DNA from 2 places in the Paenibacillus sp. ALE3 genome. Region 2 is predicted to be linked to the other one. Evidence: riboswitches for the same ligand, from Rfam matches in the RefSeq annotation. Region 2 holds a riboswitch; the other holds the start of a gene.
The links. Region 2 has a riboswitch for glycine ahead of sdaAB (L-serine ammonia-lyase, iron-sulfur-dependent subunit beta). Riboswitches for the same ligand answer to the same signal wherever they lie in the genome.

Region 1 (11,831 bases), 1.8 Mb from region 2:
CCTTCGGCAACTGGATTGTCGGCTTTGGCGGAATCGGGTCAATGGTGTTTATGATTGCCAATCGGCTGCTGATCCCGCTCGGTTTGCATCATGTGTTGAACTCGATCGCATGGTTTCAAATTGGTGACTATACCAATGCTGCAGGTGAAGTTGTTCATGGTGATCTGACGCGTTTTTTTGCAGGTGATACATCGGCAGGTATGTTCATGTCCGGCTTCTTCCCCATTATGATGTTCGCTCTGCCGGCAGCGGCTCTCGCATTCATCCATACGGCCAAACCGGAAAAACGTAAAGCTGTCGCTTCCATCTTTATTGGTTCTGCGCTAGCGTCGTTCTTGACCGGAATTACTGAGCCCCTCGAATTTTCGTTTATGTTCATTGCACCATTGCTTTACGGCGTTCATGCTCTGCTGACAGGGCTGAGCGGTCTGGTCGTATACCTATTGGATGTCAAACTTGGCTTTTCTTTTTCAGCAGGTCTCATTGACTATCTTGTCAATATGAAGCTCTCCACTCACCCTTTGCGAATGATCCCGATCGGGCTTGTCTTCGCCTTCGTGTATTATTTTCTATTCCGCTTCATCATTCTCAAATTCAACCTAAAGACTCCCGGGCGCGAAGACGATGTAGATGACACCCTTCTATTTGAGGCTAACAAATCCATACCCGTTGGAAAAGCAAGCGCCTCATCCGGCACCCAGTCCAGTCAGGCAGGCCAGGTCCTAACCTATCTCGGCGGTTCAGACAATATCCAAAGCATTGATGCCTGCATCACGCGGCTGCGTCTTGTCGTCAAGGACGACAAAGCGGTTAACGATCAAGCTCTTAAGCAGCTCGGAGCGTCAGGAATTATCAGGCTTGGGAACGGTACCCTGCAGGTTATTTTCGGTACTCGGTCCGAAACTCTGAAAGATGAGATACAACGATTGATGTTGATGTCATGAAGCTAATCCCCTGACTTAAACACGTGCGATCTTCCTATAACAGACGCACGTGCTTTTTTTTATGGATAAACGTTTCAAATTTTTTGTTTTTGGTTAAGGCAATGCACATAAATGGGTAACAGCTTCATATGATGGAGCTAAACCATTTTACAACTTGTTCAGCAGGCAGATTATTCAGACAGCAAGGAGGGAAATGATGTGAAGACAGTACAATGGCAATGGCTGGTATTATGTCTTGCTTTTCTCACTATGATTAGTGGTTGTAGTGGGTCCCTATCCTCTAAAGGTCAATCATCTGAAGCTAATTTGTCAAACAGCAAAAAGATAACGCTTACATTGTGGTACTGGAACCGTTCTATTGACGATGAATTGCTCGTCCAAGCCGAAAAACAGTTTCCCAACATTGAATTAAAAACTCAAAAAATAGGCGGTGACTTTAAAGCCAAACTGAAGACAACGCTCGCAGCTCGTTCCGGTGAACCAGACATCGTAGCTCTGAACGACTGGATGGTGGAGCTGTTCCCCAGTGCGGATCGTTTTTATGATTTAAGGGAACTCGGAGCAGACCGCCTGAAGGATCAATATTTGGAATGGAAATGGAATCAGGGGATCACTCCTGATGGTAAAATGATTGCATTTCCTATGGATACTGGGCCCACCGCCCTCTTCTATCGTAGCGACCTGTTTGAACAGGCGGGCTTACCTAGTGATCCTGAACAGGTCAGTTCCTCTATCCGTACATGGGATGATTACATGGCAGCCGGAGAACAACTTCGTCAGAAATTCGGAAGTCGTTCGTTTTTGGCTGATAATATTGTAAACGTTTACAATCAAGTGCTTGCTCAGCATACGAACCTATACTTCAAGCCGGACGGAAGTTATATCGGCAATCAATCTCCTGACATCCGCCTAGGCTGGAAAACCGCTGTGGATTTCCACAGGAAGCATCTGCTCGCCAATGCGGATGGCTGGACTCCCGAATGGAACGCTTCAGTCAATAACGGTAAAATCGCCTCGTTCGTAGGGGCAATCTGGATGAAGCAAGTTCTCACAGAGGCTGCACCGGATACAGCAGGCAAATGGAGAGTCGCTCGGGCTCCTGGAGGAGACGGCAATCTGGGAGGTTCTTTCATCTCTATCCTCAAATCCAGCCAACACCCCAAAGAAGCCTTTGAAGTCCTGACCTGGCTGCAAAACCCGGAACACCAACTGGAAGCCTACCACAAAATCGGGCTGTTCCCATCCACTCCCGGCGTCTATGACGATCCAGTCATGGAGACACCCGAGCCTTTCTTTGGTGGTCAGGCCACTGGTCTCATTTTTGCCGCCTCCGCACGTCATGTGAAAAGCAGCTATTTCGGCGAGCGCTATCCTGTCATCCATGGCATAGTGACCCGCCGCCTTTCCAATGTGGCCAAACAAGATGCCGATCCCGACGCATTATGGTCGGAAACGATGCAACGAATTGAACGGGAATTACAGCGGTAAAAAACAAAATCCAAAAAAGGCGTGTGGACAATATGCTGAGAGAAATCTGGAAGCACCGGGCCGTTTATGCTGCGATCTCGCCATTTTATCTGCTGTTTGCCATCTTTGGCTTGTTTCCGATTGGTTTTTCATTGTACCTGGCGTTTCACAAATGGGACGGGATCGGAGACATGACCTATAACGGTTGGGGTAACTTTCGTTACCTTGTGACAGACACCGAATTTTGGCAGGCTGTAGGCAATACGTTTGTGATCTGGGTGTATGCCACGATTCCAATGCTACTGCTAGCCCTTATTGTTGCCTTTCTGCTTTATGCCCCTTTTGTGAAATTGCGCACCTTATGGCGAGTTGGATTCTTCCTGCCCAATGTGACGTCTATTGTTGCTGTTGCCATCATCTTCGGCGCCTTATTTGCCAACAATTTTGGATTTCTCAACTATCTTCTGCAGCTTTTGGGGCTACCTATGATCCAATGGCTCAATGTGCCGTGGGGTATCCAAATCGCCATTTCTTCCATGGTCGTCTGGAGATGGATGGGCTACAACGCCATCATCTATCTGGCTGGACTCCAGAGTATTCCGCATGTGCTGTATGAGGCCGCCAAAATAGACGGCGCAACCGGAGCACAGGCTTTTTTCCGCATCACCATTCCCATGTTGCGTCCAGTGATTTTGTTTACGGTCATTACGTCCACCATCGGCGGTATGCAGCTCTTCACTGAGCCACAGGTTCTGGTCGGTAATGACGGCGGTTCCGGGGCAAGTGGCATGACCATCGTTTTATACCTGTACCGCGAGTCGTTCATCAACAACTATTTTGGATATGGTGCTGCCGTCGGATGGGGTATGTTTCTCATCATTGCCGTATTCTCCATCATCAATTGGAAACTCGTTCAAGGTAAAAAATAACGATGGAAGGAGCGTCACAACATGATGCAGACACGTGCAAAATCCATTGTTCTATATGCCGGGCTGTTGGTGGGGATCATCCTGTCGATGTTTCCGTTTTACTGGCTGATCGTCATGGCGACCCGTACAACCTCAGACATCTATCGTTTTCCGCCACAATTGTGGTTCGGTAGCCACTTCCTGGATAACATAACGAGAGTATTGCAGCAGATTGATTTTGCTGGAGCTTTTTTTAATACCCTTTTTGTAGCCAGTTCTGTTACCGTATTGGTGCTGTTTTTTGATTCACTGGCTGGTTTTGCATTCGCCAAGTTTGATTTTCCGGGCAAAAAGGGGCTATTCGTCATACTGCTTGCAACAATGATGGTCCCTTCACAACTTTCGCTCGTCCCTTCCTTTGTCATGATGGCTTCCTTTGGATGGGTAGGTACGTTCAAAGCGCTCATCATCCCAGGTATGGTAAATGCTTTCGGCATTTTCTGGATCCGCCAGTATGCAGAAGAATCCATTCCCAAAGAGCTGCTGGATGCGGGGCGTATGGACGGGTGCAGCTTTTTTCGGCTGTACTGGAATGTAGCACTACCGATTTTAAGACCTGCGTTCGCTTTTCTCGGCGCATTTACCTTTATAGGAGCTTGGAATGATTACTTATGGCCGTTAATCGTTTTAACGGATGAGCGCAAATTTACGCTCCAGATTGCATTGTCCCAGTTGAACGGGATTTACAATACGGACTATGCGATGGTCATTGCTGGCACCCTGCTGGCTGTACTCCCTCTTATTATTTTGTTTCTTTTTATCAGCCGCCAGTTTATTTCCGATCTTGCCGCTGGAGCGATCAAAGATTAGCTTCACTTGATTCCCCTTATTCTTTTCATGTATAATTGTTAATCGTCATTTCAAATAGCTTACATGGCCAAGTCAGATATTAACGAGCTAGTCAAGATAAGAGATTACCATTTGAACATGAACTATGAACTGAGGGGAACCTTCCAGATGAACAAATTCACATATTATAATCCCACCAAATTAATTTTTGGAGAAAATCAAATTGAACAATTGCAGCAAGAGCTGTTGAATTACGGCAAAAACATTTTGCTGGTATATGGAGGCGGAAGTGTCAAGCGAAATGGTTTGTATGAACAGGTATTAAACGCGTTAGAGCCTCTGTACCTCAACATTCATGAATTGGCGGGCGTTGAACCCAATCCGCGCTTGTCTACCGTTAAGAGGGGCATCGAGATTTGCCGAAATGAAAAAATAGACTTCCTGCTTGCAGTTGGCGGCGGAAGCGTTATTGATTGCACCAAAGCCATCGCAGCAGGGGCTGAATATGACGGCGATGTGTGGGATATTATCAACAAAAAACATATGCCAACCCAGGCTTTGCCCTTCGGTACCATCCTTACACTCGCCGCCACGGGTTCGGAAATGAATCCGGATTCTGTCATCACCAGCTGGGAAACGAACGAGAAATACGTGTGGGGCAGCGCGGTGACGCATCCTAAATTCTCCATCTTGGACCCGAAAAACACCTTTTCTGTGCCACGTGATCAGACGGTTTATGGCATGGTGGATATGATGAGCCACGTCTTTGAACAGTACTTTCACAATGTTAAAAATACACCGCTGCAAGATCGTATGTGCTTTTCCGTGCTGCAAACCGTGATTGAAACGGCACCTAAGCTGCTGGAGGATTTGCACAACTATGAGCATCGCGAAACGATATTATATGCTGGGACGATTGCCCTGAACGGTACGCTGCAAATGGGCTACTTCGGGGATTGGGCTTCGCATACCATTGAACATGCACTATCTGCTGTATATGATATTCCTCACGCTGGCGGTCTAGCGATTCTGTTTCCCAACTGGATGAGACATACAGTGGATCAGGATGCTGCACGCATGAAGCGGCTGATGCTCAGTATGTTCGACTTGGACACTGTAGGTAAAACTGACAGAGAAATTGCCTTGGAAGGTATTGACCGTCTAAGTGCGTTCTGGACAAGTCTTGGTGCCCCTTCTACCCTGGCCGATTACAACATTAATGATGAACAATTGGAAAACATCGCAAGCATTGCGGCCCGTGAAATGGAGCACGGAGGTTTCGGTAATTATCAAAAGCTGAAACAGGAAGATATTTTAGCTATTTTGCGTGCATCGTTATAACAATTAAAAGAGAGTGTCCTCAAGCCTGTGATGGCTGAGAGCACTCCCTTTTATTATTTATGAATTGATCGTTTGTCCTTTTTCTTCTACTTGGATAGCCGCCCCTACATTGGCACCTGCAAGAATGCCCTTTTTCTTATTAGGATACAAAGAATTCATATAGGTTCGGGTTTCTGCAACGACAATGCCTGACAAGCCGAGCAGTGCAATCAGGTTCGGAAAAGCCATCATTGCGTTAAAAATATCTGCCAGCAGCCAGATGGCATCGAGCTTGATGAACGCGCCCCCGCCAACCAGTACGATGAACAGATAACGGTATGGTTTAATCCACTTGACCCCAAGCAAATATTCAACACAGCGTTCTCCGTAATAGTTCCAGCCGAGCATGGTGGTGAATGCGAACATAATCAGGATGATGGTGAGCAGTTCTGCTCCCAGCGGAAATGCACTGGAAAATGCTTGCTGAGTCATCAAACCTGCATCGGTAGGCCCGCTCCACACCCCGCTGACCAGTAGCGTCAACCCGGTCATCACACAAATAACCATCGTATCAATAAACACACCCGTCATGGAAATCAGCCCTTGTTCCGCAGGCCATTTGGTTTTGGCAGCTGCGGCTGCAATCGGTGCGCTTCCCAATCCAGCCTCATTGGCAAAAATGCCTCTGGCTACCCCGCTGCGCATGGCCAGCATAATCGTAGCTCCTGCAAATCCACCCGTTGCCGATGTAGTTGAAAATGCCGAATGAAGCACAAGCGCGATTGCGGCAGGAAGCTGGTCAGCAAACCGAATCAGTACAATGATACAAATCAGTACGTACAAGCCTGTTTTAAAAGGAACGACCTTCGTCGATACCTTGGCAATGCTTTTGAGTCCTCCGATGGTGACAAGAGCTGTAAGGACAGCAATAGTCAGTGCCGTTACAATCGGCGGAACGCCAAAACTGTTTTCAGTGGAGGATACAATCGCCTTGACCTGAGGAAATGTTCCGATCCCGAACAACGCAACCAGCATCCCCGAGAAAGCAAACAGCATCGCCAACGGTTTAAAGCGGCGTCCCAGGCCTTTTTCAATATAATACATCGGGCCGCCGGAGAATTGTCCATTCCGATCCTTCACCCGGTATTTTACCGCAAGTACACCTTCCGCGTATTTCGTCGCCATCCCAAAGAAGGCTGCAACGACCATCCAGAACAAGGCACCCGGCCCGCCCAGCTTAATGGCTGTCGCTACGCCGACAATACTTCCTGTACCAACGGTAGCCGCCAGCGCCGTACTCAAAGCCGCAAAGCTGCTTACATCCCCGCTGCCTTCATTCGGGGCCTTACCGATGAGCTTGATCGCCAGAGGCAGGCGGAATACCTGCAACATTTTTAGACGTATGGTCAGCCATAACCCCGTTCCCATGACAAGGACGATGAGAGGCGCCCCCCATATCCAACTGCTAATCGTTTCTAACACATGTACCAAATTCATTTCAACCCGCTCCTCCAGCATATTAGAAAACAAAAAAGAGTCAAATCCGTTGATTCGACTCCTGGAGAGGTTAAAGGCACGAAAAATAAACCATCTGGTGCAGGATTCTACCTCTAAAAAGCTCATAAAAGCCTAGGGCACTCCCTGTCACAGGTTATTCGCGTCTCTGTCCTTTTGCCTGAGAGTTTAAGCAGATGATAATCTGCGGTGCACCTTCGGCGCCCAATTAAGGGTCTCTCCAGAGTTCTGTCCGTTTACGGTCCCTGCTTGTTGCTGTAAATCAGCTTAAGCACCTGAGAGTTTTGCCCCTTCGGTCGGAACTTTCGTTCCATCTCCCGCAAACATCAACCAGACATATGAAATTTTTATTTATTATACAGAAAACTTTCAGCGTATTACAAGTGAAAAATTTGTGAAGCCCTCTGACAAATCAATAGGGTGTCTATACAAAAAGCGGGTACAGCAGATTGCATCCTAAGGATTTTCTCTGCTGTACCCCCCAAAACGATATAGAATTACAATTCTTCACCATTGGTTGCTATCACATTTTTATACCAGTTAAATGAGTCCTTTTTGGAGCGTTGGAGCGTTCCGTTACCGTCATCATCCAGATCAACGTAAATAAATCCGTAGCGCTTGGACATTTCGGAAGTAGACATGCTCACAAGGTCGATAGGACCCCAGCTGGTGTAACCAATCAGATCAACACCGTCAGCAATGGCTTCCTTCATTTGGGCAATATGCTGACGCAAGTAATCAATGCGATACGTGTCATGCACAGAGCCGTCCTCTTCTACCTTATCGTACGCACCCAGGCCATTTTCCACGATGAACAGCGGCTTTTGGTAACGGTCATAAAACGTATTTAGTGTAACACGCAGGCCGATCGGATCAATCTGCCATCCCCAATCGGAGGACTGCAAATACGGATTTTTCACACCGCCAATCAGGTTCCCTGCTGCCTTTTCTCCTTCTGGACCTGCCGATACGGTCAAGGTCATATAGTAGCTAAATGAGATAAAATCAACCGTATTATTTTTCAAAATTTCAGCATCGCCGGGTTCTGTCTGGATCACAATATTATTTTCTTCAAAATAGCGGTTCATATAGTTGGGATACTCCCCACGAGCATGCACATCCGTAAAGAACAGGTTCATTTGATTTTCATGCTGTGCTTTCAGAATATCCTCTGGGTTACACGTATGTGGGTAGCTTTCAATGCGAGCCAGCATACAGCCGATCTGAGCACCCGGAATGATCTCATGTCCCCGTTTGGTCGCCAGTGCACTTGCTACAAATTGATGGTGCAATGCTTGATATATCGCTTGTTGCTTGTTTTCTACACGGTCAATAACCACACCGCCGCCAGTAAACGGACTCATGGTCATAACATTGATTTCGTTAAAGGTCAGCCAGTATTTTACTTTATCCTTATAACGTGTAAATACCGTTTCGGCATATTTTACGTAATGATCTACGACTTCGCGTCCCAACCAGCCATTATACTTCTGTGTCAGACCTAGCGGTGTTTCATAATGTGACAATGTTACCAACGGCTCAATACCATACTTGCGCAGCTCATCGAATACATTGTCGTAAAATTGCAATCCTGCTTCATTCGGCTCGGCATCATATCCATTCGGGAAAATCCGCGACCAGTGGATGGACATCCGGAATACTTTAAAGCCCATTTCTGCAAACAAAGCAATATCTTCTTTGTAGCGGTGGTAGAAGTCCACACCTTCACGCTTTGGAAAACGGGCGTTTACCTTCCCTGCCAAGATGTTCTCCAGTCGTTCAGACGAAATTTCTATAGCATGATCGTTTTTACGTTCTGCCTTAGGTACATAGGCTATCATGTCTGCGCTGGACAGGCCTTTTCCATCTACGTCAAAAGCACCTTCCAATTGGTTGGCTGCAGTTGCCCCGCCCCATAGGAAGTTTTGCGGGAATCCTTTTAGCGTCTTCGTCATGGTATGAAAACCTCTTTTCTTATCTAATGTTTTCACTCTAGTCAATAACCCATCAGGTGCTGCAATGCGAATCAATAACTAACGGTAACCGTTATCCTTTGAAATGCACCGATAGATGCTTTAAAATAGACGTAATACCCTCATAAGCATCCTAATTGTTGTAACGCGTTTCATGTCAAGTATTTTTTTCTTAGGTGAGGAGAAGCATCATGTCGAATCTTGATCAAATTGCAAAACTGGCGGGCTTTTCCAAAGCTACGGTATCCAGAGTGTTAAATCAGTCCCCCCATGTAAGCCACGAAACCAGAACTAAAATTTTAAAAATCATGCAGGAATTAGATTATGTTCCTAATCGGAATGCGATTTCTTTATCCAAGGGCCAAACGCTTCAGATTGGTATCATCACATCAACTATTAATGAAATTGTTCTGGCATTTCTGGACAGCTTTGTAGAAATCGCAGGACAATATGAATTTCAAACCATTATTTATACTTCGGGAGAAGACAAAAAGAAAGAGCTTCAAGCTTTCGAGGATTTAAAAAGAAAAAGAGTCGATGCGCTGGTCATCATTTCCTGCGTGAATGACACTGATTTTTTGAGTACCTATTGCAAATATGGACCGATCGTGGCATGGCAACGAATGGAGCATACCGATATTCGCTCCGTCGCAATGGATCAGTATGAAGGATATATGTTAGCGCTCAAACATTTGATACAAAAAGGCTATACACGTATAGCCAATGCTTTTGGTCGTCCAAGCAGCATCAATACTCACAGTAGACAACGAGCTTATGAGCAGATCATGAGTGAACACAATCTGCCAGTGTTGCAGCACTGGAACTATTCTTCTATTTATAACATTCGTGACGGCGAACAGGTTGTGCGCAATTTATTACAGCATCGTGAGGAATTTCCGGAGGCTATTTTGTGTGCAAACGATTATGTAGCAGTGGGCATTCTCTGCGAAGCGCGCAGACAATTGCTGAAGGTACCAGAAGATCTGGCGATTATTGGGTTTGATAACACGGAGCTGGCGCACACGATGGGAATTACAACGGTTCAAAATCCCATAATGGCTCAGGCACAAAATGCTTTTTTCATGCTTTCTCCTCAGCTGATTGGACGCCAGATGGAGCTTCATTCACTGGAATACAGCCTCATTGAGCGTACAACCACTTAAGAGCACAGTTGGCTCGCAAACTAGGCAAATGGGCCTTAATATAAAATATTTTTTGTCGAAAGAGAATAAAACATGTTGAAATCGCTTTTTTTTGTGCTACAATAGCACTATATCGAAGGATTGTGACCGGTGATGCGGGCAATGCCTGAGTTCAATTGAGTGCTATTGCTAACAATAGTATTGAATTGTGCTTGGGCATTTTTTATTGGTAAAGGATGGGAGGGGGAACTTCAATGATTATTGAGAAGGTGCTCAATAACAACGTCCTGTTGACTAAAAATGATAAAGGCAAAGAGGTTATCGTCATGGGAAGAGGTATTTCCTTCAAAAAGGTGGCTGGCGACCAAGTCGATGATCATAAAATAGATAAGATTTTCATGTTAAATGAAAACGAGTTCACGGCCAGACTAACTGAGCTGCTGAACGATATTCCCGTGTCTCATCTGGAGGTCGTGAATGAAATCGTGACCCATGCAGCAGAAGTGCTGGATACGGAGTTAAGTGATAACATTTATTTAACATTGACCGACCATATTCATTTTGCCATACAGCGGGAAGAAAAAGGATTAGCACTCAAAAACGCGATGCTGTATGAAATTAAACGCTTTTATAAAAAAGAATTTGCAGTTGGACTGGATGCTCTGCAAAAAATAGAAAATACGCTCGGTGTAAAATTGGGCGAAGACGAAGCGGGATTTATTGCATTGCATATGGTGAATGCACGGATCGACGGTAACGAGATGAAGGCTACACTGAAAATGACCGAGATTGTCCAACACATATTGAACATTATTACGTATCATTATGGGATTGTGCTGGATGAGTCTTCTTTTAGCTATTCGAGATTTTTGACCCATTTGCAATATTTTGCAATGCGAGTGATTCGTAAAGAGGTTATTCACAGTGGTGAAGAATTTTTGTACAACCAGGTAAAGCAAACATATACCGAAGCTTTTGCTTGTGCCCAAAAAATTAATGAATATCTAGAAAAAACATATGATCAATATTTAAGCAAAGATGAATATGTATATCTAACGATTCACATTCATCGGGTAACTGAGCGTAATAACATATCAGGCTAAAAACTTCATATCCTCATCGTTCATGGATTGTGACTGGTAAGGCAGGCAAAACCTAAACTGATGGTGAAATCAACGTTCCCTCATAGAAGGAGTGCGTCGTTTTCACCACGAGTTTAGGTTTTTCTTGTTTACAAGGTTATAAAGATGCACGCCGGCGCATCTTAGCAACAGCAGTAAACGGTAAATCCTATCAGTAGCAAGAATAACACTTAAGGAGTTCTGAACATGAGTGATAAAGAGCTATCCAAAAAAATAGTGACTCTCGTTGGCGGCGAAGAGAATGTCAATTCGGTATTCCATTGCGCTACACGCTTGAGATTTAAATTAAAGGATCGCACAAAAGCGGACAAAGCTGCACTGGAAGCAACGCCTGGTGTCATTACAGTGGTGGAAAGCAGCGGACAGTTCCAAGTGGTCATCGGTAACAATGTAGGCCAAGTCTTTGAGCATATGATGGCAGAAACAAATCTGCAGGATGCGGATAATCCAAATGCGAAAAAAGAAGAATCTTCCGAAAAAACGAATTTTCTCGGCAAAGCGGTCGATATCATTTCCAGCATTTTCTCCCCTCTCTTGGGTGCTCTTGCCGGAGCAGGTTTGCTCAAAGGGA
Region 2 (11,831 bases):
TGTTAGAACAGGAATTAGAGCGTGAGGGGAAGCTTGTTTCTTTTGAAGGAAAATAGGAGGGATGAAAATGTCTCGTTTTGACAAGGTAGATCAGCTATTGCAACGATTCTTAGCGAATGGGCCGGCAGGGTGTGGTTGTGCCATTGCACAAAATGGTCAAGTGTTGTATGAAGGGTATCATGGATATGCTGATGTGGAAACTCGGAAACCGATTACTGAAGATACCGTGTATCGCTTGTTTTCTATGACAAAGGTCGTTGTATGTGCGGCTGCACTTATGCTATACGAACGCGGACAATTTTTATTGAATGAGCCTTTGTATGAATATTTACCTGAGTATCGTAATTCGTATGTATTCAAAACTGCTCCTAACGGACACACCTACATTGATAAGGCGGATAACCCTATTTTGATTAAGCATATATTCAATATGAGTGCAGGAATTCCGTATGCTTCTGAGTTTTCAGAAACAGGAAAAGCTATGCATAAGGTCATTACAGCATTAAAGGAGAAGCAGGGGAAATATGACCTGCGCACAGAAATTAAAGCGCTTTCTGAAGTTCCGCTTGCATTTGAACCAGGAACACGATGGTTATACGGATATGGCCACGATCTTGTTGCTGGTCTTATTGAAGTCATTTCAGGTAAATCATTAGGGCAATTTTTGAAGGATGAAATCTTTGATCCGCTTGGAATGAACAATACAGGTTACCGTTATCGTGGAGATATTGAATCGCGGATGGCTTCCATGTATCAACGGACAGACGCCGGAAAACTTGAAAAAATTGAGGGTTTCCTGGATGAATATCATCAGCCAGATGCTATATATGAAGGTGGAGGCGCAGGTTTATATTCGACAGTCAAAGATTACCTCACATTTTCACAAATGATGTCAAATGGCGGCACGGTAAAAGGTGTGAACTTATTGGGGAGAAAAACCATTGATTTAATGCGTACAAATCATCTGAATACAGCTCAACTATCGGATTTCACCAATTCATACCATACAGGTTATGGCTATGGGCTGGGTGTACGCACGTTAATGGATAAAGCGGCTGGGCATGCAAACAGCTCGATTGGAGAATTTGGCTGGACGGGAATGGCAGGCACCTGGGTTTCTATAGATCCGAGCGAACAGTTCTCCGTCGTTTATATGCATCAGCTTGATCCCAATATGGAAGAGTACCACCATTTAAGAATTCGTGCAGCAGCTTATAGCTGTCTGTAAGTTCCGATTCTAGTTAATAAGGACCAAATTTTCTCTAAAGTCTAAACTATTCTTTTCCATATGACGACATAAAACGTAGGTGTAGGGATTTTGCGAAATCCTTAATTTTTAGCTTTGAAATGGGAGGGAATTAGATTTTGAAGAATAGATGGTCCGGTTTTCTGGCGTTGGTCATCCTGATTTCAAGTTTTACATCATATGCAGGGTTTGCATCTGCAGCAGAAGCAGTGCTTTCCAAGATTGTCCTTTCGTCTAACGAGGTAACTTTGCAACAGGGGGATACAGCTGCGTTGACGGCAACGGCTGTTTATAGCGATGGGACAACCTCAAATGTAACCGTAAGCACAGATTGGAAAAGTGATAATACATCTATTGCTACGGTGTACAATGGTACAGTTTCAGCCAAAGCTGAAGGGGAAGCCACTGTGATTGCGACCTATAAGGAGAAGGTACAATCCGTTCAGGTACATGTAACGAAAAAGGTTAAGGCGCTGACATCCAATGTACAAAGCCTGAACTTGCGTTCAAGCGGTACAGGACAGATCAATCTGACAGCGACTTACAGTGATAATACAACAGCTCAGGTTTCAGGTGATGCGACCTGGACTTCGGATAATCAGAAGGTAGCGACTGTAGTCAACGGATTAGTTACTGCTCAGGGAGCAGGTTCAGCTAATATTAAGGCTGTATATGGACAACAGACCGTAACGATTGCTGTACAGGTAGAGCAGGTCAAACGGCTGGATGCCAGTACATCAGAGGTTTCTCTTTTGTTAAAAGATACGGAGAAGGTTAAATTGACAGCCACGTTCCCGGATGGATCGACTCAGGATGTTACAGAGTCTGCCGAGTGGAGCTCCAGCAATACAGCCGTGGCAGATGTTCTGAAAGGCACTATTACCGGCTATAGCACAGGGAAGGCGACAATCACAGGTAAATATGGCACGATGTCCGCTACGATTGCGGTGGATGTGGATCAGACGAATAAGCTGAAAGCCAGCGAAACCAATATTTTTCTCCGTTTGGATGAATCAAAAAAAATACAGGTATCTGCTGTGTACCCGGATGGTACGGTAACAGATATCACAGATAAAGCTGCTTGGACATCAAGCGATGAAAAAATTGCAACAGTGAATAAAGGAACGATTATGGCCATTGGAGCGGGTTCGGCTACAGTGACCGCTAAGTACGGAGATAAGACGGTTTCGATCAAGACAGATGTTGAAACCTCTAGATTTCTGGATTTAAGCGAGGACAAGCTCAGCTTGAATGCTAAGGAATCCAAAAAGCTCAAGCTGACCGCAACCTATGTAACAGGGACGGAAGAAGATATCACAAGTAAAGCAGAGTGGAAGTCCAGTAATGAAGATATCGCTTTTGTCAGCGGGGGAGAAGTCACAGGTTATAAAACAGGTGAGGCAACGATCACAGCTTCTTATGGCGGCAAAACAGCCACAGCTACCGTATCCGTAAACGTACCTGGTGATCTATCTTTGTCCTCTAAAACGGCAACGATAGATATTAATGAGGACTATACTGCGACTCTGACGGCTACTTATGCGGACGGGCGTAAGGAAGATGTTACAAAGGATGCAGAATGGACTTCAAGTGCGGAAGATATTGCTTCTGTGTCCAAGGGAACGATTACGGGTAAAGCGGCCGGTAAAGCGGTTATTACAGCGACCTATAACGGCAAAAAACTGACGATAAACGTACAAGTAGGCCTTGTAGACCGTCTGGAAACAGACTCGCGCGTAATTGCACTCGGTGCTCAGGAAACGAAGCAGCTGAAAGTATCAGGCGTTAAGAGTGGCGGTACAAAAACAGACGTAACCAAGGACGCCACTTGGACTACTAGCAATGTAAAAGTAGTTGAAGTTAGCGAAGGTTTGATCAAAGCTAATGCTAGCGGTAAGGCAACGATCACTGCTTCATATGGCAAGCAAACCATTACATTTACGGTAGAAGTAGACGTAGCACAAAAGATTGAAGCGGATGCCATTGCGTTATCACTGAAATCCGGGGATCAAAAAACGATTGCGATTGTGGTTAAATCCAGTGATGGTAAAGAAAAGGATGTTACAACCCAAGCTGAATGGAAAACGTCCAACTACAGGGTAGCCACCGTCAAAAAAGGTCAGGTTACCGCGATCAGCTACGGTAAAGCTAACATTCAGGCGAAGTTCGGCGGTAAGGTGATCAGCGTGCCTGTTGATGTTGATACGCTTAAATATCTGCAAACGGACGAAGTCGCCTTGACTTTGAAGGCAGGGCAGCTGGCTAAGGTTACGGCTACAGCCACGTATAAGGATGAGTCGGAGAAGGATGTCTCCAAGCCGGCTGTCTGGTCCTCGTCCAGAATTATTGTTGCGACGGTCAAAGACGGTAACATTAAAGCACAGGGCAAAGGCAAAGCTGTAATTACCGTGAAATATGCAGGTAAAATGACGAAGGTACAGGTAACTGTCCAGTAATCTGTAATCAATTGAAAAGAAAAGGAGCAAGCATGCGTCTAGGGACGACATGCTTGCTCTTTTTTTAAGGACGAATTCTCTTTCCCTTAATGTGTGGGAGAGATATTCGTTTTGTTTTGTAGAGGAAAAGTAGTTGGTTTAGAGCTTAGAAGCTACGACTTATCTTTCTTGGCCAGTGTGTTGCGTGTAAGGGATTCGGTCAAACGCTTGCCAGTCGGTGTCTGGGCCAAGCCGCCTTTGGCGGTCTCGCGGTGCTTTGACGGCATTGCGCTGCCGACTTCAAGCATCACGTCAATGACTTCGTCAGACGGAATGGCGCTGCGCACACCCGCCAAAGCCATATCCGCTGCGGCAAGTGCGGTCACGGCTCCCAGCCCGTTGCGCACGATACACGGAATCTCGACGAGTCCGGCGACGGGGTCGCATATCAGGCCGAGCGTGTTCTTGAGCGCTAGGCCTACAGCGTGAACGGCCTGCTCAGGTGTGCCACCGCGTAGCTCGACCATAGCGCCAGCGGCCATCCCGATGGCTGAACCAATCTCAGCCTGACAGCCTCCCTCCGCGCCGGAAATGAAGGAATTGTTGGCGATGACGTAGCCAATGGCTCCGGCTGCGAACAAGCCGTGCACCATATGCTCATCATCCCAGCCGAACCGCTCCTGCGCACTAATGAACACACCGGGGATGACTCCGCATGAACCTGCAGTGGGCGTGGCGACAATGCGCCCCATGGACGCATTAACCTCCGACACGGAGAGCGCATAAGCCATGGCGAGCGCGGAGGCATCGCCGGAGCAGGTTTCCCCTGTCCGCAGATATTCGGCTAAGCGCTTGCCGTCGCCGCCCGTTAATCCACTGCGGGATACGGTGTCTTGCGTCTGACCACGATGAACGGCCTCCTTCATGACTTCATAATAATCAGACATTTGGCGGAAAATTTCTTCTTCCGTTGTATTCGTCTCTTGTACCTGCTCTTGAATCATCAGGCGGCCAATCGTGGTGGATTCCTCCGCGCATATAGCGCTGATTTCATGCAGATGGCTAAATCGCATCAGATTCAGCTCCTTTTTTCAAATTAATCGTTTTAATTTCGTACATATGTGGTAAGGATCGTAGTTTTGCGATTAATTCAGCCGTAGGAGGACTGTCCGTTTCGATGGCTGTAAGTGCTTCTCCATCCCGACCTTTGCGATCCACGTGCATATAGGCAATGTTAATGTCAGCAGCGCCGAGCGCTGAAGTCACCGCACCTAATGTACCGGGCTTATCCGAGTGAAGAAGCACCAACGTAGACAGCTCTCCGGTCAGGTTGACTCGGAATTCGTTGAGCTGCTGGACATGGATGCTGCCACCGCCGATGGAGGAACCCAGCAGTGTACGCTGATCCTCACCCTTCCACAGCTCAAAACGGACGGTGTTCGGATGGGGGGCGGGTAGTCCGCTGACGGCAAATTCCACGGTCATCCCGGCCTGCTCCGCCCATTGCTCGGCATCTGGAATTCGATGGTCGTCTGTATCGTAATTGAGCAGTCCTGCGATGAGCGCTAGGTCTGTACCGTGTCCTTTGTATGTGTCGGCGAAGGAGCCGTACAGTGTCATGCGAGCACGGTCAGGCTGCGTCCCGAGCCAGTGACGGGCAACGCGTGCAAGCCGCACCGCGCCTGCAGTGTGTGAACTGGAAGGTCCGGTCATGGCCGGACCGATAATGGAAAATACATCTTTGAAACGCATGGTGTGGCCCCCTGTATGTTCTAGTACCATAGTATATGGTATTTCCGCGTTTTTGCGCGGCTATGACGGTTCCTAATGCTGACGTACAATGTGAGCGCAAAAAAGGACAGGATAAGGAAGTTTCCCTTATCTCTGTCCTCGTTACCTGAGAGTTTCGTGCGGTGTCCTTACCGCCTTACCCCTTGGGTGGCTTGCGCTCTCTCCAGAGTTGCGTCAGATGACGATACATGGACCTGAGAGATTATCCGCCAGCCGGGTGTTGGCGTCTTGCTCCTTCGGTGCCGCCAGCGTGTAAGCCCCTGGACAGACTCTCCCGTCATCTTCATTCGCGTATACCGTTCTACATATCTTTCTTAGCGTAATGTATGCTGTGCTCGGTGTCAATCGCAGGGTTCAATTTTTACATAAACAGGCGAGTTTCCAATAAAAAAGATTAAAATTTACATAATTATGGATGAAATCAGGAAGGAATTAGAAGATTGATAGCTAATCTGATAGAGGACAAGCACATTTATGGAATTATAGGAGGGATATTGACGTATGGTAAAAGGCTTGCGGTTCACAGGTTCACGCTTGAAAGGGGTGCTGCATCTGGCAGCGATCGTATCGCTGCTGATCGGGATCTTCGTTCCATTCGGTCAGGTCAAAGCGGAGGGAGCACTGACAGTAGCCGAGGCACTCCAGCGCCAAGGCAGTGGAGGCACAGTGACGGTGGAAGGTTACATCGTCGGACATGCTACCGGATCGAAAACGGCTAATTTTTCTTCTCCGTTTGCGAATGATTTTAACGTACTGATTGCCGACCAGGCCAATGAACGAAGCACGTCTAATCTATTGGATGTACAGCTGACATCAGCGTACAGAGGGCAATTTGGGCTAACAGGCCATCCTGAGCTGATTGGCAGCAAAATCCGTGTGACGGGTACACTTGGCGCCTACAATAATTTTGGTGGAGTGAAAAGTCCAAGCACTGTTGAACTGGTGAACGGAAGCGAGCCGGGGGAACCAGGTGAACCTGGCGAACCTGAACCTGGAAACCCGGGTCAACCCGGTACTACACTGCCGGATGGCAAAGGCAAAAAGGTGCTGTTCGATAATACGCACGCACAGACGGCTGGGGCAGCAGATTGGGTCATTGAAGGCGCCTTCTCCGACTTTGCCAATGGATTGCGTAATGTAGGTTTTACAGTGGACCAACTGAACCGTCCCATTCCTTTTACTTATGGAGAACAGGCCATAACCTATGATAAGCTGCGCCAATATGATGTGTTCATCATCGGTGAAGCGAATGTTGCCTTTAAGGCATCCGAGCAGGCTGCCCTGCTGCAATATGTGAATAACGGGGGAAGTGTTTTCTTCATCTCCGACCACTATAATGCGGACCGTAACAAAAACCGTTGGGATTCCTCTGAGGTTATGAATGGCTACCGTCGTGGAGCCTATACTAATCCGGCCAAAGGGATGACTACAGAAGAAGCAGCATCACCGGCGATGCAGGGGTTAACTAGCTCCGATTGGCTGGCGACCAACTTTGGTGTTCGTTTCCGTTACAATGCGCTTGGCGACGTGAATGCTACGGACATTGTAGCCGCAGATCAATCCTTCGGCATTACCAAGGGTGTACGCTCGATTGCCATGCATGCGGGATCTACGCTGGCTATTATTGATCCTACCAAAGCCAAAGGAATTGCCTATATCCCTACAGGTACGAAAAAATGGGGTAATGCTGTAGACCAAGGTGTCTATAACGGTGGAGGCCGTGCGGAAGGGCCTTATGCTGCGATCTCCAAGGTAGGTCAAGGCAAGGCAGCATTTATCGGTGATTCTTCCCCTGTAGAAGATGCTACACCGAAATATGCGCGTGAAGAAAACGGACAGTCGAAAAAGACATATGATGGTTTCAAGGAAGTGGACGATGCCACCTTCCTGGTGCAAACGGTCCAATGGCTTGCGTGGAAGCAGGACTACACCAAATTATCCGATGTGGCAGGTTTAACGCTGGATCAACCGACGAAGCTTCTGCCGTTTGAGGAGCCTGCGGCTTCCACAGAACCGCAACCCGAGCCTTGGTCTGCTCCAGCAGCAGGCTACAAATGGTACGATCCAAAAACGTTCAAGTCGGGCTCCTATGGAGCGGCTTCGTAATAAACGTAAAGAATTCAGTGTGAGTGGTTGGGTGCTAGTTTGCCGTTTGATCCTCTGTAGGGGATCAAACGGCTTTTTTGTGATGAAAATTAACCTGTGGTTGGTTATTTGATTACATTTTGTGCCAGGAAAGTCGCGCTACTGCTGGATCATTGATTTTTTAAATGATGTTGATAGCATAATCTTAATTGATATATCCATATACTGGTGATAGGATGTATTCAAATTATTCCGATAAAAACGGTATGTAATGTTCATGAGAGGTTTTAAACATCAAACATGGTGAGAATAAGCGGGACAAGACCATGGAGAATGGAGGAAGCGCACATTGAATATACCCGTGTTGGAGATTAAGGGATTATCCGTATCTTTTCGCATCAAGGATCAATATCACCCCGCAGTCGACCATCTGGATCTGACGGTCAATCCCAATGAAGTGCTGGCTGTAGTCGGAGAATCCGGTTGTGGCAAAAGCGCGTTGGCGCTTTCGATCCCACAACTGCATGACATGGAGCGAACACGTGTCGAAGGAAAGGTTCTTTTTAAAGGCACGGATCTGATCCCTCTCTCCTCAGGGCAAATGAATAAAATCCGCGGAGCGGGCATTGGCATGATCTTTCAGGACCCGCTGACAGCACTTAACCCGTTAATGTGCATTGGTAAGCAGATCGAGGAAAATCTCGATTATCATACGTCCCTATCTACGAAGCAAAAAAGGGAACGTGTACTGGAGCTACTGGAAAGCGTGGATATACCCAATCCCGTACGTGTGTATGAACAGTATCCGCATGAACTTTCAGGAGGGATGCGCCAGCGTGTGATGATCGCGATTGCCATAGCTTGCCGACCCTCTCTTATTATTGCAGATGAGCCGACGACTGCGCTCGATGTAACCATTCAATCGCAAATTCTTGACTTGCTCAAACAGCTTCAACAGGAGACCGGAAGCGGAATTATTCTGATTACGCACGATCTTGGCGTTGTGGCCGAAGTAGCCGACCGTGTGGTGGTAATGTATGCCGGAGAAATCGTGGAAAGCGCAGATGTTTTTGAATTATTTCGGCATCCGCAGCATCCGTATACGCGTTCCTTGCTAGCCTCCATGCCGGGATCGCATACCAAGGGAGAACCGCTGCATGTCATCGGTGGTATTGTTCCCTCCTTGCAAGATATTCCTCGCAATAGCTGTCGCTTTGCTTCGCGTATTCCTTGGATTCAGCAGAGAATGCATGAAGACCATCCCCGATTAAGTGAAATTTCTCCCGGCCATTGGGTCCGCTGTACATGTTACCAACATTTTCATTTTGAAGATGAGACAAAGGGAGAGGCTGCTCATGGCACTACTAGAGATAAATGATTTGAAGGTTCATTATCCGGTGCGCGGCGGTTTTTTCCAGCGTGTCGTTGATCAGGTAAAAGCAGTGGATGGCGTGTCGATCAGCATAGAGGCAGGCCAAACATACGGGCTAGTAGGAGAATCCGGCTGTGGAAAGACGACGACAGGAAGAACGATTATCGGCCTGAATAAGCTGACGAGCGGACAGATTCTTTTTAATGGCAAGGATCTTACGGCTCTGAGTCGTAATAACCGCCATCCGCTGCGTAGAGACATTCAGATGATTTTTCAGGACCCCTATTCTTCGCTTAACCCGCGCAAGCGCGTATTGGATGTCATTGCTGAACCACTGCGAAACTTTGAAAGGCTGAGTAATGAGGAAGAACGGCGGAAAGTACAGATGCTGCTGGAAAAGGTTGGCTTGAACGCTGATGCGGCCTACAAATATCCGCATGAATTTTCCGGGGGACAGCGGCAAAGGATCGGGATTGCGCGTGCGCTGACATTAAACCCAAAACTGATTATTGCAGATGAGCCCGTATCAGCGCTTGACGTTTCTGTGCAGGCACAGGTGCTTAATTTTATGAAGGATGTGCAGCGGGAGTTCAAATTGACGTATTTGTTCATTAGTCATGACCTGGGGATTATCCGCCATATGTGCGACCAAATCGGCATCATGTACCGAGGTCGCTTAGTGGAACAGGGGAGCGAGCAAGATATTTATGAGCGTCCACAGCATTTGTATACCCAGCGGCTTATTGCCACCATTCCCAGTATCGATCCTGCGAAACGGCTGGAAAATGCTCAAAAAAGGCAAAAGCTTTTATCCTCTTACAAGTCAGAGCTGCCCAAACATCTAGACGCGAGTGGAAAGCCGTTTGCACTAAAGTCAGTAAGTTCATCCCATCAAGTCGCGCTACCATAAGGGGGGACAGAATATGTGGAAATTTACAATGCGCCGGCTGCTGGTTATGATCCCTCAACTTTTTGCACTGAGTGTGCTTATATTTTTCCTAGCTAAGGCTATGCCAGGGGATGCCCTGACAGGGCTCATCACTTCAACTCCCAATCTAAATCCGGCTGCACTGGAAGAACAGCGGCAAAGACTGGGATTGAATGACCCGGTGTGGGTGCAGTATGGGAACTGGCTCGTCCAGCTTGCTCATGGGGATCTGGGCAAATCTTATGTACATAAAATTAGCGTTACCGATTTGATTGGCAGTCGTTTGGGGAACACGTTCTTTCTGGGTGTTGTGATTCTGGTTCTAACGTATCTGATCGCCATTCCGCTGGGAGTACTCAGCGGTCGTTATCAGCATAGTCTGCTGGATAAAACCGTGGTCGGGTATACCTATCTCAGCTTTGCGACACCTCTATTTATACTCGCATTGCTGTTGTTGTACGTGTTTGGGTTCAGGCTTGGCTGGTTTCCAACCAGCGGCAGTGTGGATGTAGGTGTAGAGCCGGGGACATGGTCATATTACGTGAATAAGTCATATCACCTCATTCTACCGGCGGTTACAGGCGCATTACTCAGTACAACGGCTACGATTCAGTATTTGCGCAATGAGGTCATTGACACACGTCTGAAGGATTTTGTGAAAACGGCGCGTTCCAAGGGGGTACCCGAAGGAAAGATCTATTCCCGTCATATTTTCAAAAACTCTTTATTACCCATTGCTGCTTTCTTGGGCTACGATCTGACGGGTGTGATTGCGGGCAACGTTTTCCTAGAATCTATTTTTGGTTATCCGGGGTTGGGCCAGCTATTTCTTCAGTCCATCACCCAACGGGACTTTTCAGTTGTGAACGCACTGGTCATGATCTCCGGCTTCTTGGCACTATTAGGGACCCTTTTATCTGATGTCATCCTAAGCAAGGTCGATCCCCGCATTCGAATTGAATAGAGAACAAGTCTAGAGAAAAGGAGGGATTATGGTGTCTATGCAGGTGGAGGAAGTCTTCTCGCCGGAAATCATTCGTAAATCACCGTCTAGCTGGTCTGTACTGCGTCGTGAACTCGTACGTGACAAAATGGCCTTGATTTCTATTGGATTTGTGGCTCTGTTCTTGATTTTTATATATGCCTCTGTCCTGTTTGTCAATCAGGATGTAGTCACGACGGTCGATTTGGGTGCGATCCGCGAAGCTCCCGGTTCAGTGCATTGGCTGGGTACGGACCGAGCGGGCAGGGATATATTCGGCCAGCTGGTCATTGGGGCCCGCAATTCCTTTACCATTGGCTTTACGATTACTTTGTTATCCGCCGCCATCGGCTTGACGCTGGGCTTACTGGCTGGGTTTTATGGAGGACTGGTTGATAACATCATCATGCGAATCATTGATTTTATCCTGGTGCTTCCATTCTTGATGCTGGTTATCGTATTTGTCAGCATTGTGCCCAAAAGCGGCATAGGTTCCTTTATTTTTATTATGACTGCCTTTTTATGGATTGGAAAAGCGCGCCTGATCCGGGCCAAGGTGCTGTCTGAGCGGGAACTGGACTACGTGCAGGCTTCCAAAACCCTTGGCACACCCAATTGGAAGATCATCTGGTTGGGTGTGCTGCCCAATCTCAGCTCTGTTGTGATTGTTAATCTGACGCTCAGTCTTGCGGGAAATATCGGGATCGAGACCGGGCTTTCCTATCTCGGCTTTGGCTTGCCGGAATCTACTCCGAGCTTGGGGACACTGGTGAGTTATGCGAATGACCCGGATGTATTGCAGAACAACTGGTGGATGTGGTTGCCTGCCTCACTGCTTATATTGGTGCTAATGCTGGCAATCAACTTTATCGGTCAGGCACTCAAACGTGCCACGGATGCCAAACAACGATTGGGTTAAACCGAAATTCAAGGATAAGGACAACAACAAGGAGGGGATTACAATGGTTAAACGCTGGAAAAAAGGAATTCTG

Region 1: another riboswitch for glycine. It lies ahead of ACXHJ2_RS03960 (alanine/glycine:cation symporter family protein); the one in region 2 lies ahead of sdaAB (L-serine ammonia-lyase, iron-sulfur-dependent subunit beta).

The regions. Positions count from the first base shown of each region.
Region 1 covers NZ_CM134214.1:857,372-869,202, reverse strand. Annotated here, with positions in the region: gene ACXHJ2_RS03985 (PTS transporter subunit EIIC) at 1-944, shown strand, start outside; gene ACXHJ2_RS03980 (ABC transporter substrate-binding protein) at 1,143-2,432, shown strand; gene ACXHJ2_RS03975 (carbohydrate ABC transporter permease) at 2,465-3,340, shown strand; gene ACXHJ2_RS03970 (carbohydrate ABC transporter permease) at 3,362-4,189, shown strand; gene ACXHJ2_RS03965 (iron-containing alcohol dehydrogenase) at 4,337-5,509, shown strand; gene ACXHJ2_RS03960 (alanine/glycine:cation symporter family protein) at 5,567-6,985, opposite strand; glycine riboswitch at 7,142-7,237, opposite strand; glycine riboswitch at 7,249-7,333, opposite strand; gene ACXHJ2_RS03955 (glycoside hydrolase family 1 protein) at 7,501-8,958, opposite strand; gene ACXHJ2_RS03950 (LacI family DNA-binding transcriptional regulator) at 9,168-10,139, shown strand; gene licT (BglG family transcription antiterminator LicT) at 10,373-11,221, shown strand; gene ACXHJ2_RS03940 (beta-glucoside-specific PTS transporter subunit IIABC) at 11,447-11,831, shown strand, end outside.
Region 2 covers NZ_CM134214.1:4,844,403-4,856,233, reverse strand. Annotated here, with positions in the region: gene ACXHJ2_RS21745 (serine hydrolase domain-containing protein) at 68-1,228, shown strand; gene ACXHJ2_RS21740 (Ig-like domain-containing protein) at 1,366-3,702, shown strand; gene sdaAA (L-serine ammonia-lyase, iron-sulfur-dependent, subunit alpha) at 3,855-4,754, opposite strand; gene sdaAB (L-serine ammonia-lyase, iron-sulfur-dependent subunit beta) at 4,744-5,433, opposite strand; glycine riboswitch at 5,645-5,759, opposite strand; gene ACXHJ2_RS21725 (DUF6359 domain-containing protein) at 5,974-7,578, shown strand; gene ACXHJ2_RS21720 (ABC transporter ATP-binding protein) at 7,907-8,935, shown strand; gene ACXHJ2_RS21715 (ABC transporter ATP-binding protein) at 8,913-9,839, shown strand; gene opp4B (oligopeptide ABC transporter permease) at 9,853-10,821, shown strand; gene ACXHJ2_RS21705 (ABC transporter permease) at 10,859-11,758, shown strand; gene opp4A (oligopeptide ABC transporter substrate-binding protein) at 11,802-11,831, shown strand, end outside.